One region of the Pigmentiphaga aceris genome, then DNA from elsewhere that is predicted to be linked to it. Evidence: predicted binding sites of a transcription regulator. Region 1 holds the regulator's gene; the other holds the start of a gene.
The links. The regulator NrdR, encoded in region 1, represses ribonucleotide reductase genes. The targets are predictions, from matches to a motif close to CACNANATNTNGTG.

Region 1 (8,782 bases):
ACCATGGTGATCGAAGCCTCGGGCGCTGCGGGACGAAAACGCATGACCGCAATCGAGGCAATTCATGAAGACACGGATGAGTTTTAAGCCACAGGGCATGCCAGACATTCTTCTGATCAACCCGAACACCTCGCAGGCCACCACCGACATGATGGTCGCGATTGCTTCCGCACACCTGCCATCCGGCTTTCGCATCACGGGCATGACCGCTATGTCCGGCCCAAGCATGATCGTCAACCCAGCAGAATTGTCCGCAGCCGGTCAGCAGGTGGAACAGGTCTGGAAAAATGCAGGCAGTCACTGGGCCGGAGTCATCATCAGCGCGTTTGGTGACCCGGGCATTGAACGCGTCAGGACATCAAGCCAGGTGCCTGTCGTTGGCATCTGCGAGGCGTCCATGCGCGAGGCCGGTGCAAACGGCAGACGCTTTGGCATTGCAACCGTCACACCGGACTTGCTGACGGCAATTCATGCAGATGCCAAGGCGTTGGGGTTGAGCGCCCAGTACACGGGTGCCCGATTGACACCCGGAGACCCCCGCGCGCTTGCCGGTGATGCGCTCGCATTGGAAGCCGCGTTGCACAGTGCCGTGCTGGCATGCATCGAAGACGGCGCGCAGGCCGTCATCATCGGTGGCGGCCCCCTGGGCCGGGCTGCCGTGGGCTTGGCCCCCCATTTCGATATTCCGATCATTGCCCCGATTGCGGCAGCGGTGTCGCAGCTGTTGAAGCAGCTTCAGTCAGACAATAGGCAAGATACCGCCCTGCTGGCCGACGCTTGACGCGCTGACGCACGCGCATTTTTTCGGCTGGTGGGTGACACGCGTGCAGTCATTCCTGCCGACTGGACACGGCTTCCCTGAGCGCCGATGCCAGCTTGGCGGATAGCGGCCGCAGCACATTCCCTTTGCGCACGATCAGCCCCAATGATCGGACGATGCCTGCACCCGATAACGGACGCGCCACGATGCCCGTGAATGGCGCGTTTTTTATCGACAGTTCCGGCAGCAAAGCCACGCCGATACCGGCTGCCACCAGACTGATCGCACCCGCCACGTGATTGATTTCATACTGAATGACCGGCCGGTGGGGAACCCGCGCGAAGGCATTATCGATCAGCCCGCGATTCCCACTGGAAGACGACACAGACACCATCTTTTCGCCTGCCAGGGCCTGCAATGAAATAACCCGCTCATTTGCCAGCGGGTGCTTATCCGGCATGACCACCAGATAATGCTCTTGCATGATTTCTTCGAAATCTATTTCGGCTTCCTGCGCCCCAATGAAATTGATGCCGAAGTCGGCCTCGCCGCTTCGCACGCTCTCCAGCACATCGGTTGCGCTTTCATCGATGATCTTCACCCTGACGTTCGGGTGCTCGGTGGCATAACGCTTCAATACCTGCGGCAGCAGGTGGTTGGCAACCGAGGGCACGCAGGCCACCGTGACGTGTTCACGGCGTTGCGCGGTGCCAAGCTCAATGCTTCGAATGCCCAGTTCAAGCTCTTCGATCACGGCCTGTGCGTGGACCAGGAACAGCTTGCCAGCCGCCGTCAGCGACACCCTGCGGGTGGTCCGTTCGAAAAGCCGTTCCTGAAGCGAGTTTTCAAGATTTTCAATACGCCGGCTTAAGGCTGGCTGAGAGATAAACAAACCTTCAGCAGCGGCCTTGAAACTGGATTGCTTGGCTACCGCGATAAAAGCCAGTAATTCGCCAGTTTCAATATTGATGCGCATAAATTATCAATCGTTAGATTAATTGCATTTCACCTTTTAAACTTTTTTGCGCACCATGGCAAGAACCTACCTTCAGGCTACAAAAATGACAATCAATGCCATCACCCTGGGAAAACGGGTCAAGCAGACCGTACTGGCCGTCGCAATCTGCGTGGCCAGCAGCACAAGCTTTGCCGCCGATTTATATGTCGTCAGTTCAGGCGGATTCGCCGCAGCTTACAAACAGCTTGCACCTGGGTTTGAACAAAAGACCGGGCACAAACTGATTTCGGGTTGGGGCCCATCAATGGGCGATACCAAAGAAGCCATTCCAAACCGACTGAACCGAGGTGAAACCATCGACGTCGTCATCATGGTGGGTGACTCGCTTCAGCGCCTGATCGACCAAGGCAAGGTATCGAAAACCGATCACGAAGTGCTTGCGCTGTCGCGCATCGGCATGGCGGTCAAGGCAGGTGCCCCACAGCCTGATATCTCTAGCGTTGATGCGCTGAAGACGACGTTGCTGAACGCCAAATCCATTGCGTATTCCGACAGCGCCAGCGGCGTTTACCTGTCTACCGTGCTGTTCAAGCGCCTGGGCATCGAGGAACAACTGAAGGGCAAGGCGCGCATGATTCCAGGCGATCCGGTGGGCCATATCGTTGCCCGCGGTGACGCCGAAATCGGTTTCCAGCAAATGTCCGAGCTTAAACCGGTGACGGGTATCGATATTGTCGGCCCGCTGCCCGACGCCGCCCAGCAAATCACCGCATTTTCTGCGGGCGTCGTGAGCAACACCGCACAGCCAGCAGCGGCCAAGGCGCTGGTGGATTATCTGTCCTCGCCGGACGTGGTGGATCAGATCAAGCGTACTGGTCTGGACCCAGCACCGCACAAAGCTAAATAAGCAGCCTGATTGCTGAAACGCCCTTCGAAATTCGAAGGGCGTTTTTATTGGCATCTGAATTCATCAATGCGGGTTATTCAAACCAGACATTTTTTATTCAGCTCATACTCAACATTCCCGCCACGCCAATATCATTTCGGCGCGTTCAGCATCCGTTCGACATACCGGGCAATCAAATCGATCTCCAGGTTTACCCGGTTGCCTGCCTTCAAGTGGCGCAGGGTCGTCACTTCAATGGTGTGCGGGATCAGGTTGATGCTGACATCGCAACCTTCCGGGCCGTCTTCCACGGAATTCACCGTCAGGCTCACGCCATTGATGACGATGGACCCTTTGTAAGCCAGGAACCGGCCAAGGTCCTTCGGCGCGCGCACTACCAATTCATGCGATTCACCCACCGGCTCAAAGCGCTGCACCGTGCCCAGGCCATCCACGTGGCCCGACACCAGGTGACCGCCCAGGCGATCATTCAGGCGCAGCGCTTTTTCCAAGTTCACGTCGCCGACCGCATCCAGTCCGGCCGTCAGGCTAAGGCTTTCGCGCGACACGTCCACGGTGAAACCGGAGGCGTCTTGCGATACGACCGTCATGCACGCGCCCTGGATCGCGATTGAGTCGCCCAGTTGCACGTCGGACAAGTCCAGCCCGCCAGCATCCACCACCAGTCGCACGCCGGCATCGGGCGAGTCGCCCAGGGCGTCGATCTGCTTGATACGGCCCACAGCCGCGACGATTCCGGTAAACACGATGTAGTCCTTTCAAGCGCCTCGGGGCGCAAGCGTGATGGGCATTGCCAGGATGTCGTCAAGACACGAGGCCGATGACGCATTGGCGGCAGAACACCTGCTGATGCAGGCGTTCAGATGCGGGTAGATAGTTGCGGATGTTCAGTTGCGAATGTTCAATTGCGAAATTCAGCTGCGGGTATTCAGATGCGGACGTTCACCCATGAAGCAAGTGCGACCCTGCACACGAATTCGACCAAGCGTGCGACTGCTCGTGCGGGACAGCGTGGTGAGAAGTCCGATCACACCGCAACGACGTCTCGCTCAACCCAGCAGCGACACCGCCTCGCGCAGCGCCAGCCAGTTTTCGTCCACGCGCGCGCGCAGCCTTACGTCCTGCCCCACCGCCATTACGTCGGTGAATGCAAAACGCCGGACGTCGTCCAAAGATTCCAGCACCGGCAGACGCGCCACGCCTGCGGCATCGCCCAGCAGCACCGGTGCCAGATAACTCAGCAGTTCGTCGATGCAATCCTCGCGCAGCAGCGAGCCATTAAGCTTTTCGCCCGCTTCCACGTGGACTTCGTTGATGTCGTTTTCACCCAGCCAGCGGAACATGGCGGGCAAGTCCACTTTGCCACGACCATCGGGCAGTTCGATGACCTGCACATTGCGATCGGCCAGACGCGCGGCTTTCGCGGCATCGGTGCGCGCCGTGAAGATCCAGGTGGGGGTGTCATCCAGCAGGCGCGCGGTTTCGGGGAGCAGCAATTGCGCATCAACCACGATCTTGCGCGGCTGGCGTGGCGTGGCCACGTGGCGCACATTCATTTGCGGGTCATCGGCCAGCACGGTGCCGATGCCGGTCAGCACCGCGCAGCTGCGCGCCCGCCAGACATGACCATCGGCGCGCGCGGCCTCACCGGTGATCCATTGCGACTTGCCGTTGTGCAAGGCACTGCGGCCGTCCAGCGACGACGCCAGTTTCATCCACACCCAGGGTGAACCACGATGCATGCGGGCGACAAAACCGACGTTCAGTGCCAGCGCTTCATCCAGGCAGACGCCGGTATCGACCGTGATGCCGGCAGCACGCAAGCGGGCCAGGCCATGTCCGTTGACCAGGGGATTCGGATCGCCCATGGCAACCACAACACGTGCCGGCATCGCGGCCAGCAAGGCATTGACGCAAGGCGGCGTGCGACCAAAGTGATTGCAGGGTTCCAGCGTGACATAGACCGTGGCCCCGGCCACCGACTCGCCGCGCGATTCGGCATCGCGCAGGGCGACCACTTCGGCATGCGGGCCGCCGGGCGGTTGGGTTGCGCCCTCACCGATCACCCGTTCGTCTTTCACGATCACGCAGCCCACGCGCGGATTCGGCGTGGTGGTGAACATGACCTTTTCAGCCAGCGCCAGCGCGTGGCGCATCCAGGCTTGATCTTGCGGGGACGCAAGCACGGTATTGCTCATAGGGAGATCACTCCGCCCCCGCACGGGCCGGCAGCCTGTTCAGAGGGCTTGCGAACCTTGCGGACGTGGAGAGGTAGCGCATGTCAGTGCCCCGACGGATTGGGGGGACCCTGCATCTCGCGCACCACATCGGCAAAGGCGTCGATGTGTTCAAAATTCCGGTAGACCGACGCAAAGCGCACGTAGGCGATCTTGTCGAGTCCTTGCAGTTCTTTCATGACCAGTTCGCCGACCTTCTCGGACGGCAGCTCGCGTACACCAGAGGTGCGAAGCGCCTCTTCGATGCGCGCCAGCGCCGCTTCCAGCTGATCGGCAGAAACCGGCCGCTTGCGCAAGGCAAGCGACATGCTGCTGCGCAGCTTCGAGGGGTCGAACTCAGTCCGGTTGCCATTGCGCTTGACCACCCAAGGCATGACGAGTTCGGCCCGCTCGAACGTCGTGAAGCGCCGGTCGCAGGCGGCACAGCGCCTGCGTCTGCGGATGGCATCGCCTTCCTCCAGGGGCCGGCTGTCGACCACCTGGGTTTCATCGTTCCCGCAGAAAGGACACTTCATACGTGTGAGCCTGGATCAGCCGCCGTAGACCGGGAACTTGCCGGTCAGGGCTTCAACCTTTGCACGCACGGCCAGGATGTTGGCTTCGTCGCGCGGGTTGTCCAGCACATCGGCGATCAGGTTTGCGGTCAGCTCGGTTTCGGCTTCCTTGAAACCACGCGTGGTGATGGCCGGCGTGCCCAGACGGATGCCGCTGGTGACGAAAGGCTTTTCCGGGTCGTTCGGGATGGCGTTCTTGTTGGTCGTGATGTGCGCCTGGCCCAGCACGGCTTCCGCTTCCTTGCCGGTGATGCCCTTGGCACGCAGGTCAACCAGCATGACGTGGCTTTCCGTGCGGCCCGACACAATGCGCAGACCGCGCTTGGTCAGCGTGTCGGCCATCACCTTGGCGTTCTTCACGACTTGCTCGGCGTAGTCCTTCCACGACGGGTCAAGCGCTTCCAGGAAGGCCACGGCCTTACCGGCGATGACGTGTTCCAGCGGGCCGCCTTGCAAGCCGGGGAAGATTGCCGAGTTGATCATCTTCTCGTGCTCGGCCTTCATCATGATCACGCCACCGCGCGGACCGCGCAGCGACTTGTGCGTGGTGGACGTGACGAAGTCGGCGTGCGGCACCGGGTTCGGGTAGGCACCACCGGCAACCAGGCCTGCGTAGTGGGCGATGTCGACCATGAAGTAGGCGCCGACATCCTTGGCGATCTTGGCGAAGCGCTCGAAGTCGATACGCAGCGCGTAGGCCGATGCGCCTGCGACGATCAGCTTCGGCTTGTGCTCGGCAGCCAATGCGGCGACCTGGTCATAATCGATGGCTTCGTCGGCGTTCAGGCCGTAGGACACGAAGTTGTACAGCTTGCCAGACGCGTTGACCGAGGAACCGTGGGTCAGGTGACCGCCTTCGGCCAGGCTCATGCCCAAGACGGTGTCGCCCGGCTTCAGCACAGCCAGGTACACGCCCTGGTTGGCTTGCGAACCCGAGTTGGGTTGCACGTTGGCGGCTTCAGCGCCGAACAGCTTCTTCAGGCGATCGATGGCCAGTTGTTCGACGATGTCGACAAACTCGCAGCCACCGTAATAGCGCTTGCCCGGGTAGCCTTCGGCGTACTTGTTGGTGAGTTGCGTGCCCTGCGCTTCCATCACGGCGGGGCTGGTGTAGTTCTCGGACGCGATCAGCTCGATGTGCTGCTCTTGGCGCACGTCTTCTTTCTGGATGGCGGACCACAGTTCCGGGTCAACGATGGAGATAGTGCGCTTGCGATCGAACATAACGGTTCCTTCCTGTGCGAGGAGGGCGGGCCGGTGTTCCTGATGGTGCCGGCCAGCCGCAATTTCCACATGCGCCATCGCGCATGTGAAGCTGCCTACGGCTGCCCAGGCGAACGGCGTGACAAGATTCCGCGTACAACCAGCCTGAAAAAAGCCCGGTCTTAAGCCTAACCTCGTCTATCCCTGCGCTTCCTTGTGGTGATCCACAAAAGGCTTGCAGCCGATGCTTGGTCTGACAGTCAACCGTCAGCCACCATGGCCACGCCCCCTTTTCGCCAGTTACGCAGGGTAAAGGCAATCACGTGATTCTAGCACTGTGCCAAGCACTCGCTCAATACGGCGATACTTCGTCAGCAGCTTCGGTCAAATGACTGTCATTGGCCCATTCCACGACCTGCCAGGTATCGCTGTCGAGCACGATGCGGTTGATGCTGGCGTTCAGCAGCAAGTGATTGCGCTCGGCTGCAAACCCCACGCCGGTGGCGTGGCGGTAAGCGATATCCAGCACCCCACCGTGCGTGAAGATCAGCACCCGCTGACCACGGTGCGCGACCCCGATGCGGGCCAGTGTACCGACCACCCGGTCGTGGAAAGCACGCAGGGTTTCGCCTCCCGGGATCTCACGATCCGGGTCGCGGCTTTTCCAGGCCGCAGCGGCTTCCGGCAGCAGCAGATCGATTTCCTGCCGATCCAGCCCCTGCATTACCCCGTAATTGCGTTCGCGCAGACCGGGGTCCAGCGTGATCTCCAGGCCCAGCGCAGCCGCCGCCGGCTTGGCGGTGGTGTGCGCCCGGTCCAGGTCACTGCTGTAGATCGCATGGAAAGTTTCGCTTGCCGCCAGCGTGCCCAGGCGCGCCGCCACCTGATCGGCCTGGCTGCGCCCCAGCGCATTCAGGCCCACGTTCAGCGAGCCCTGCATGCGACGGGTGCGATTCCAGTCCGTCTCGCCATGACGGATCAACCAAAGTTCACTCATTCAACGCTCACTCATCGCTGGCGATCTGGGTAGGAGCCAGCCTTGGATTAAGGGTATAGGTGCCGGTGAATGCCGCCTGGGCCAAGACATGCTTGTCGATGGCACGACGGACATCGGTGCCGCTGAAGACACCGTCGAGCGGTACGCGATCGACATCCAGCGCGTACAGCGTGAACACGTAGTGGTGGATCAGCGAATCGTTCCACGGGGGGCACGGGCCGTCGTAGCCGAAATACTGGCCGCTCATGTCGTGATCGCCAGAGAACCAGCCGGTGTAATCGTTCAGACCCTGGCGGGCATCGCGGGGTGCCATCGGGCCACCCTTGCCGCGCGGGGTCACTTCATTGCTGAATTCACCCTCTTCGATCTCACGCGCATCGGCGGGCAGGTCGACCAGCACCCAATGGAAGAAGTCGGTGCGCGGCAGGTCTGCCGGCACTTCACGGTCTTCATGGTTGACGTCGTCACCCTTGGTGGGCACATCGAAGTCATGAACCAGTACGACAAACGAACGTGTGCCCGCTGGCACCTCATCCCAGATCAGCTGCGGGTTCAAGTTATCGGCCAGGCCGACATGGTTCTTTTCGTCAATCCGACCAAACGCGTAACGCGCCGGGATCGGTTGTCCATCCGAAAAAGATTCGCTCCAGAGTTTCATTGCTGCGCTCCTGTGCCATATCGGGTTACGTCATGGACGCTCAAGGCCGCTTGAATACGTTCAAGAGACCTGGCGACCGCGTGTACTCAACCAAAAGGTTACCGGGCCGTCGTTTACCAGCGCCACCTTCATGTGCGCGCCGAAAATACCCGTTTGTATCAAGCCTAACCCGTTTTGCGCCCTCGCCTGCACGACCGTATGGTCAAACAGTCGACGGGCATCATCCGGGGCGGCGGCCGGCGTGAAACTGGGACGCGTGCCTGAACGCGTATCTGCGGCCAGCGTGAACTGCGGCACCAGCAGCAAATTGCCAGCCACGTCACGCAGCGACTTGTTCATGCGGCCGCGCTCATCGGCAAAGATGCGGTAGGCCAGCATCTTTTCCAACAAGGCGTCGGCATCGCGCGGGGTGTCATCGCGTTCGGCGCAGACCAGCGCAAGCAGGCCTGCGCCGATCTCACCTACCCGCTCGCCGTCCACGATGACACTGGCCTCGGCAACCCGCTGG
Region 2 (8,782 bases), 1.8 Mb from region 1:
ATCGTGCGGCCTGGCACACAGCGCTGCGCAGTGGCGAGCCGCCGGCGGAAGTGGCGCGCGAGCGCCAACGAGTCATCGAATTTGCCCGCAAGGTGCAGTCCGAAGGCCGTTTCACCTCGGTCGTGCACATCGGGATCGGTGGCAGCGACTGGGGCCCGCGCCTGTGTGTGCGTGCCTTCGGCAATACCGGCACCCGTATCCGCATCCGCTTCGCGTCGAACATCGATGGCCACGCGGTGCAGGGCGCAGTGGCCGGGCTCGACCCGCACAAGACACTGATCATCGTGTCGTCCAAGACATTCACCACCACGGAAACCCTGCGCAACGCCGAACGTGCATTCGACTGGCTGCGCAAGGGCGGGGTGGAAAATCCCAAAGACCACTTGGTGGCCGTCACGGCCAGCCCCAAGGCTGCCGCCGCCTACGGGGCCAAGCCCGAGCACACCTTCCAGTTCTGGGACTACGTGGGTGGCCGCTATTCGCTGTGGGCGGCCATTGGCCTGCCGGTGGCGCTGGCCATCGGCGTCGATGCCTATGAAGGATTGCTGTTCGGTGCAGAAGCCATGGACAAGCACTTCGCCACCGCGCCGCTGGCAGACAATGCGCCGGTACAACTGGCATTGGCAGGTGTCGCCAACCGCAGCGTGCTGAACTATGGTTCGCTCAACATTGCTGCCTACGACGCGCGCCTGGTGTTCCTGTCTTCCTATTTGCAGCAGCTGGACATGGAGTCCCTGGGCAAAAGCGTGGACCTGGCCGGCAATCCTTCCACCGTACCCACCGGGGCGGTGGTCTGGGGCATGGCCGGCACCGATGCCCAGCACACCTTCTTCCAGTGGCTGCACCAGGGTACCGATGGCGCACCGGTCGACTTCATCGTCTGCCGGGAAGCCGATCACCCGCACCCGGAACACCACCGTCTGTTGCTGGCGAACTGCCTGGCGCAGCGCGAAGCCCTGCTGCAAGGCAAGGATTTCGATGCCGCGTTGGCGGAAACCAAGCGCATGACCAAAGACCCGGAAGAAGCCGAATGGTTGGCGCGTCACCGCGTGCACCCGGGCGGCCGGCCGTCCACCCTGATCGTCTTGCCCCGTCTGACGCCTTATACATTGGGTGCCTTGCTGGCCATGTACGAACACAAGGTCTTCACCCAAGGCGTGCTGTGGGGCATCAATCCCTTTGACCAATGGGGTGTCGAATACGGCAAGGTGCTGGCTGCCGGCATCGGGCGCGAGCTGGACGGTGAAGCGCCTGGCACCACGCACGACGTGTCGACTGCGCACTGGATCAACGTATTGCGTACTTGACCCAGGTATCGGGACCTCAGACTTGAAGTCATCTCAGAATTTCACGCCTGGATTCCCCTTGAAACGTCGCGTTCAAGCTACCCATTCTCGGCTGCTGGCCCCTTGAACTTACCCTCCGTGACATCGAAGCGATGCACGGAGTCGGGGCCTGCGGTAACATTTACCGGTTCATGACACGCGCACCTTTGGGTGCGCGTCGTTTTTTCTCTTCCCCCAGGGATCTTCCAGTGCCCATCAAGCTTCAACCCGTGATTCTCTCCGGCGGTTCGGGAACGCGCCTTTGGCCGCAATCCCGCGAGCATCATCCCAAGCAGTTGCTGCCCTTGATGGGAGAGGAAACCATGCTCCAGGCTACCGCCCGGCGCGTGGAGGGGTTCACCGCGGCGCAAAGCTTGCCGCCGTTGGTGGTCAGCAACAACGAATACCGTTTCATCATTGCCGAACAGCTGCGCCAGCTGGGCCAGGATCACGCACACGTGCTGATCGAGCCGGTTGGCCGCAACACCGCGCCGGCCCTGACGCTGGCAGCGCTGCACACGGCCGAAGAAGATCCGGTCCTGCTGGTCATGCCGGCAGACCACGTGATCGGTGACCTGGACGCATTCCACCGTGCGATCGAAGCCGGCCTGTCATCGGCCGAGCAAGGTCTGATCGTCACCTTCGGCATCGTGCCGGCCGGCCCCGAAACGGGCTACGGCTACCTGCGCGTAGGCAAGGACGGTGCGCTGCGCGATCTCGAAGAGTTCGTCGAAAAGCCCGATGCCGTCACCGCCCAGTCTTACGTCGACAGCGGCAACTACCTATGGAACAGCGGCCTGTTCATGCTGCGTGCCAGCACGTGGTTGAAGGCGCTACGCCAGTTGCAACCCGCTATGTACAGCGCCGTCGAGCAGGCCTTCGCTGCCGCTGACGTGCAAGGCCCATTCACCGTGGTGCAGGCCGAAGCCTTCGCCGCCTCGCCCTCGGACTCCATCGACTACGCCGTGATGGAAAAGCTGGCCGAGACCGATATCAAGACCAAGGTTGTGCCCCTGTCGTGCGGCTGGTCCGATGTCGGCGCGTGGGACGCCTTCTGGGAAGCTTCCCCCAAAGACGCTCGCGGCAACGTGACCCGTGGTGATGTCGTGCTGGAAAGCGCATCTGACTGCGTGGTGCTCAGCACCGATCGCCTGGTTGCATGCGTGGGCGTGGACAATGTGGTGGTCGTCGAGACCCCCGACGCCGTGCTGGTGATGGACAAGCGCCAGGCACAGCTGGTCAAGCCCATCGTTGACCGCCTGAAGAAAGCCGAACGTCCCGAAGCCCGTGCGCACCGTCGCGTCTACCGCCCCTGGGGCATGTACGACTCCATCGACATGGGTGAGCGCTTCCAGGTCAAGCGCATCGTGGTCGAGCCGGGCGGCACGCTCAGCCTGCAGATGCATCACCACCGTGCCGAGCACTGGGTTGTGGTGCGTGGCACGGCCGAAGTGGAACGTGGGGAAGACACCTTCCTGCTGACCGAGAACCAATCGACCTACATCCCCCACGGTGTTCGTCACCGCCTGCGCAACCCCGGCAAGATTCCGCTCGAAATGATCGAAATCCAGTCGGGAAGCTATCTGGGCGAAGACGACATTGTGCGTTTCAGCGACACCTACGGGCGTAACTGACGCATCTGATACAGCACTAGGGTAAACCCGGCGTGCTTATGGCACGCCGGGTTTTTTCATGCCTGGCTGGAAAGCCGCGCCAAGCCTAGCGATTGGCCTGTTCAGGCTTGCGTCAAGCTCTTTGTCTTGTATCAATCAGTAGATATTCCGCCGGCCGGCGACACTAGATGTAGTATTATTTGGTCTTGGAAGTCGCCGCCAAAGTCCTCGGAAAACACCGAAAACCAAGGTGGCGCAAGGCCTTTGAGGTCCCAAGGCTTCAGCAAGTCTTCGTTACTACCAAGAATTTCGACCGGGTTAAATCGTCATTTCATCACTTCCTTCCGTCAGCGGAAGGCTGGGTGCAGTGCGAGCTCGCACGTCTGTTTCCTGACCAAGCCGGCAAGCCCGCGTACCACTATTCCGTGACTCTAAAGGAATGAATATCATGAGCGTTATCGTTTACAGCAAGCCCGCTTGCGTCCAATGCGTTGCCACCTACCGCGCGCTCGACAAGCAAGGCATCGCCTACGATGTAGTCGATCTGACGCTGGACGACGTCGCGCTCACGACCGTTCGTGGCCTGGGTTACCAATCCGTGCCGGTGGTCATCGCCGGTCAGGATCACTGGTCGGGCTTCCGTCCCGACAAGATCAACGCGCTGGCCCAGCTGGCTGCGTAAGCAAGACGTTTTTGCCAGAGCGGGGTCCGCAACGGCCCCCGCATCAAAGCCTGAATGGCCGCGCAAGCGGTGCCAATGACAGGCTTGTACGGACATCTTCATGAGCCTGCTCGTCTACTTCTCTACGAAGTCAGAAAATACCCATCGTTTTATCGGCAAGGTCGGCTTACCCGCGCAACGTATTCCTATTGCGACGGACGCCGAAATGCTTCAAGTCGACGAGCCCTATGTGCTCGTCGTGCCCACTTATGGTGGTGGAAGCATGCAAGGCGCTGTACCCAAGCCAGTCATCCGATTTCTGAATGACGAGCGGAATCGATCTTTCATCCGGGGCGTGATCGCCGCGGGTAACACTAATTTTGGCCAGGCGTATTGCGCTGCTGGCCGGATCATCGCGCAGAAATGCCACGTACCGATCCTCTACAACTTCGAGTTGCTGGGGACGCCCGAGGACGTGGAACGTGTGCGCGACGGAGTAGAGACATTTTGGACACAAGCAGCAATCTCCTGAGCCCGGTTCGTCCTTCCGCAGGACACACCGAGATCGACTACCACGCGCTGAACGCGATGCTCAACCTGTTCGACGACGGTGGCAACATCCAGTTCGACAAGGACAAGCTCGCCGCGCGCCAGTACTTCCTGCAGCACGTAAACCAGAACACGGTCTTCTTCCACAACCTGGAAGAAAAGCTGCGTTATCTGGTCGAGAAGGGCTATTACGAAGCCGACGTGCTGTCGCAGTACTCGCCGGAGTTCATCAAGGGATTGTTCGAGCAGGCCTACAAGCACAAGTTCCGCTTCCAGACCTTCCTCGGTGCGTTCAAGTACTACACCAGCTACACGCTGAAGACCTTCGACGGCAAGCGCTACCTCGAACGCTACGAAGATCGCGTGTGCATGGTCGCGATGTCGCTGGCTGCCGGCGACACCAAGCTGGCCAGCGAAATGGTGGACGAAGTCATCAGCGGCCGCTTCCAGCCGGCCACGCCGACCTTCCTGAATGGTGGCAAGAAGCAGCGCGGCGAACTCGTGTCGTGCTTCCTGCTGCGCATCGAAGACAACATGGAATCGATCGGCCGTTCGATCAACTCCGCCCTGCAGCTGTCCAAGCGCGGCGGTGGTGTGGCGTTCCTGCTGACCAACATCCGTGAAGCCGGTGCCCCGATCAAGCAGATCGAGAACCAGTCGTCGGGCATCATCCCGATCATGAAGCTGCTGGAAGACGCATTTTCGTATGCGAACCAGCTGGGTTCACGTCAAGGCGCGGGTGCCGTTTACCTGAACGCCCATCATCCGGACATCCTGCGTTTCCTCGACACCAAGCGCGAAAACGCCGACGAGAAGATCCGCATCAAGACGCTGTCGCTGGGTGTGGTCATCCCCGACATCACCTTCGAGCTCGCCAAGAGCAACGAAGACATGTACCTGTTCTCGCCGTATGACGTGGAACGCGTGTATGGCGTGCCGTTTGCCGACATCAGTGTGACCGAGAAGTACCGCGAAATGGTCAACGATGCGCGCATCCGCAAGACCAAGATCAACGCCCGCGAGTTCTTCCAGACGCTGGCCGAGATCCAGTTCGAGTCCGGCTACCCTTACATCATGTTCGAAGACACGGTGAACCGCGCCAACCCGATCAAGGGTCGGATCAACATGAGCAACCTGTGCTCGGAGATCCTGCAGGTCAACACGCCCACGATCTACGAAGACGACCTGTCGTACAAGGAAATCGGCAAGGACATCTCGTGCAACCTGGGCTCGCTGAACATCGCGCTGGCCATGGATTCGCCCGACTTCGCCAAGACCGTGGAAATCGCCATCCGTGGCCTGACCGCCGTGTCCGACGCCAGCCACATCCGTTCGGTGCCTTCTATTGACCAGGGCAATGCACAGTCGCACGCCATCGGCCTGGGCCAGATGAACCTGCACGGCTACCTGGCGCGTGAACGCATCTTCTACGGCTCGGAAGAAGGGTTGGACTTCACCAACATCTACTTCTACACCGTGGCCTTCCACGCCATTCAGGCATCGAACCGCATCGCCATCGAGCGTGGCCAGGTCTTCAAGGGCTTTGAAGATTCGACCTATGCATCGGGTGCGTACTTCGACAAGTACATCAGCCGTACCTGGTTGCCGAAGACGGCCAAGGTGCAAGGCCTGTTCGACGCCGCCGGCATTGCCATCCCGACCCAGGAAGACTGGGCCGCGCTGCGCGAATCCGTGATGGCGCACGGCCTGTACAACCAGAACCTGCAAGCTGTCCCGCCGACCGGTTCGATTTCCTACATCAACAACTCGACGTCGAGCATTCACCCGATCGTCTCGAAGGTTGAAATCCGCAAGGAAGGCAAGATCGGTCGCGTGTACTATCCCGCACCGTTCATGACCAACGACAACCTGGAGTACTACCAGGATGCGTATGAAATCGGCCCGGAAAAGATCATCGACACCTATGCCGAAGCCACGCAACACGTGGACCAAGGCCTGTCGCTGACGCTGTTCTTCCGCGACACCGCCACGACCCGCGACATCAACAAGTCGCAGATCTACGCATGGCGCAAGGGCATCAAGACGATCTACTACATCCGCCTGCGCCAGGTTGCCCTGGAAGGTACGGAAGTCGAAGGTTGCGTGTCCTGCACCCTGTAAGTCAGACGACCGAAAAAAGCAAAACAGAAAAGCCAAAGCGAACCACCGAACATGAACAGCCCGCAACGTCTCGTCGTGCCCCCGACGAAGCTCATCCAGCGCGTCAGCGCGATCAACTGGAACAAGATCGAAGACGACAAGGATCTTGAAGTCTGGAATCGGCTTACCGGCAACTTCTGGTTGCCCGAAAAAGTGCCGCTTTCCAACGACATCCCGTCCTGGGCGACGTTGAACAAGCACGAACAGCAACTGACGATACGTGTGTTCACGGGTCTGACGCTGCTCGACACCATCCAGAACACGGTCGGCGCGCCGGTGCTGATTCAGGATGCGATCACGCCGCACGAAGAAGCGGTGCTGACCAACATCTCGTTCATGGAAGCGGTGCACGCACGTTCGTACAGCTCGATCTTCTCCACGCTGTGCATGACCAGCGACGTGGACGACGCCTACCGCTGGAGCGAAGAAAACGAGTACCTGCAGAACAAGGCACGCATCATCCTGGACTTCTATCGCCACGATGAGCCCTTGATGCGCAAGGTCGCCAGCGTGTTCCTGGAGTCCTTCCTGTTCTACTCGGGCTTCTACCTGCCGATGTACTGGTCGAGCCGCGCCAAGCTGACCAACACCGCCGACCTGATCCGCCTGATCATTCGCGACGAAGCCGTGCACGGCTACTACATCGGCTACAAGTTCCAGAAGGGCCTGGAGCAAGTCAGCGAAGCCAAGCGCCAGGAAATCAAAGACGCCGCGTTCGAGCTGATGCACGACCTGTACGACAACGAGGTGAAGTACACCGAAGAGTTGTACGACGGCGTGGGCTGGACCGAAGACGTGAAGAAGTTCCTGCACTACAACGCCAACAAGGCGCTGATGAACCTGGGCTACGAAGCCTTGTTCCCCAGCAGCATGGCCAACGTCAACCCGGCCATTCTGGCGGCACTGTCGCCCAGCGCGGAAGAAAACCACGACTTCTTCTCGGGTTCGGGTTCGTCGTATGTGATCGGCAAGGCTGTGAACACGGAAGACGACGACTGGGCGTTCTGATCGCCTGATCGAACAGGGTGGTGCGCAGATTGCACCATCAGAAAATCCCGCAATGCCCGATGGGCGCTGCGGGATTTTTTTCGCGTTGAATAACGCGATCAGAAGAAAACATCAAATTCGATGCTTTTTTTAAAACCCAACACTGCCGTTTTCTGAAATAACAGCTTATGCGCTGTTATTGGCATCAGGTTTATAAGTCATAACCGGTTCTGTCATCAGACTTTCTTATCCAAAACCTCGTCATTTTGAATGATGGACGAAGAAAAGCTACTTTAGCGCGACGATATTTAATTTTTGCTGTCTTTTGTCGGAACCTTGCTCGGCCGCTTGTTACTCAAGCATGACTTCACTATCCGGACCGATTCGCCATGGCTTCCACACCCACCCAACTGACCATTGCCACGCTTTACGCGGCCGCTTTCAATCGTGCACCCGACGCTGCCGGGTTTGATTTCTGGTTGCAGGCACACGAGCAAGGGGTGGGCTTGGCCAATCTGGCCGGTACCTTTTTAAGCGCGCCCGAAGGACTGGCCACTTATCCGGCCGGGCTGAGTTCTCAGGAATTCGTCGCGGCTTTCTACAGTTCGGTATTCGGCCGCGCGGCCGATGCGGGTGGCCTGGCCTTTTGGACGGCTGCACTGGATTCGCTTGGCGGGGCGACCAATACCGCGGCCAAGGCGGCACTGATGGTGCGCATCATCGACGTGGCCACCACACCGCTTGGCAGCAAACCCGCCGACCTGAGCGATGCCGCCTATGCGCAGACCGTCGCCGACCGTGCGCGCTTCGCGAACAAGGCCGAAGCCGGTGTGTATTTCGCGGCCGAGTTGCGCAGCAATGACCTTGCCTTGGCCAAACAGATGTTTGCGATGATCACCGACGATCCGGCATCGTTGATCGCCGCGCGCAACTACGTCGATTCGATCATCAACCCGCCGCCGGTAGTGGTGCCGCCAGTCGTCGTGCCGCCGCCTGTCCTGACCAGCGCCGACGATGCTCCGACGATCACCAATAAGCTCAACAGCTACAGCGGCACGGCTGCGACGGCAGATACCACGGGCATGGATGCCGCGCAGTTGAAAGCGCTGGCAGCCGGGGTAAGCAAGTTCGTCGCGGGCGCGCTGACGGGGGCGATGGCGCTGGACAGCACGGTGACCATCAACGAGGCAACCGACCTGCTGGCCAAGTACGCCGGTACCACGGCAAGTGCCAATGCTGCCGGCATGGATTCCGATTATCTGGTGTTGCTGGCGTCCTCGAGCAAGTTCGCGGCAGCGAGCATTGCCGCGCCGACGCTGGTGCTGGGCAATGCCACGCTGGACGACACGATGACAGAAACCTTGCTGGGCAAGGCCACGGGGGCGCAGATCGACGCCACCGGCGCGACGGCTGACGAGTTGCTCAGCATCATCAATCACATTGGCAATGTGGCGGCTGGTGGCATCTCGGGCAACTTTGCGCTGCTG

Region 2: the regulator NrdR is predicted to act here: its motif matches at 3,121-3,134, upstream of nrdH (glutaredoxin-like protein NrdH).

What each region holds. Positions count from the first base shown of each region.
Region 1 covers NZ_CP043046.1:983,600-992,381, reverse strand. The annotation lists gene FXN63_RS04115 (MurR/RpiR family transcriptional regulator) at 1-87, shown strand, start outside; gene FXN63_RS04110 (aspartate/glutamate racemase family protein) at 98-781, shown strand; gene FXN63_RS04105 (LysR family transcriptional regulator) at 831-1,736, opposite strand; gene FXN63_RS04100 (substrate-binding domain-containing protein) at 1,822-2,625, shown strand; gene FXN63_RS04095 (riboflavin synthase) at 2,757-3,371, opposite strand; gene ribD (bifunctional diaminohydroxyphosphoribosylaminopyrimidine deaminase/5-amino-6-(5-phosphoribosylamino)uracil reductase RibD) at 3,675-4,823, opposite strand; gene nrdR (transcriptional regulator NrdR) at 4,907-5,377, opposite strand; gene glyA (serine hydroxymethyltransferase) at 5,393-6,640, opposite strand; ZMP/ZTP riboswitch at 6,737-6,933, opposite strand; gene FXN63_RS04075 (histidine phosphatase family protein) at 6,972-7,616, opposite strand; gene FXN63_RS04070 (YbhB/YbcL family Raf kinase inhibitor-like protein) at 7,624-8,274, opposite strand; gene dtd (D-aminoacyl-tRNA deacylase) at 8,335-8,782, opposite strand, start outside.
Region 2 covers NZ_CP043046.1:5,380,143-5,388,924, reverse strand. The annotation lists gene pgi (glucose-6-phosphate isomerase) at 1-1,307, shown strand, start outside; gene FXN63_RS23195 (mannose-1-phosphate guanylyltransferase/mannose-6-phosphate isomerase) at 1,541-2,959, shown strand; gene nrdH (glutaredoxin-like protein NrdH) at 3,387-3,620, shown strand; gene nrdI (class Ib ribonucleoside-diphosphate reductase assembly flavoprotein NrdI) at 3,721-4,131, shown strand; gene nrdE (class 1b ribonucleoside-diphosphate reductase subunit alpha) at 4,107-6,269, shown strand; gene nrdF (class 1b ribonucleoside-diphosphate reductase subunit beta) at 6,321-7,316, shown strand; gene FXN63_RS23170 (beta strand repeat-containing protein) at 7,685-8,782, shown strand, end outside.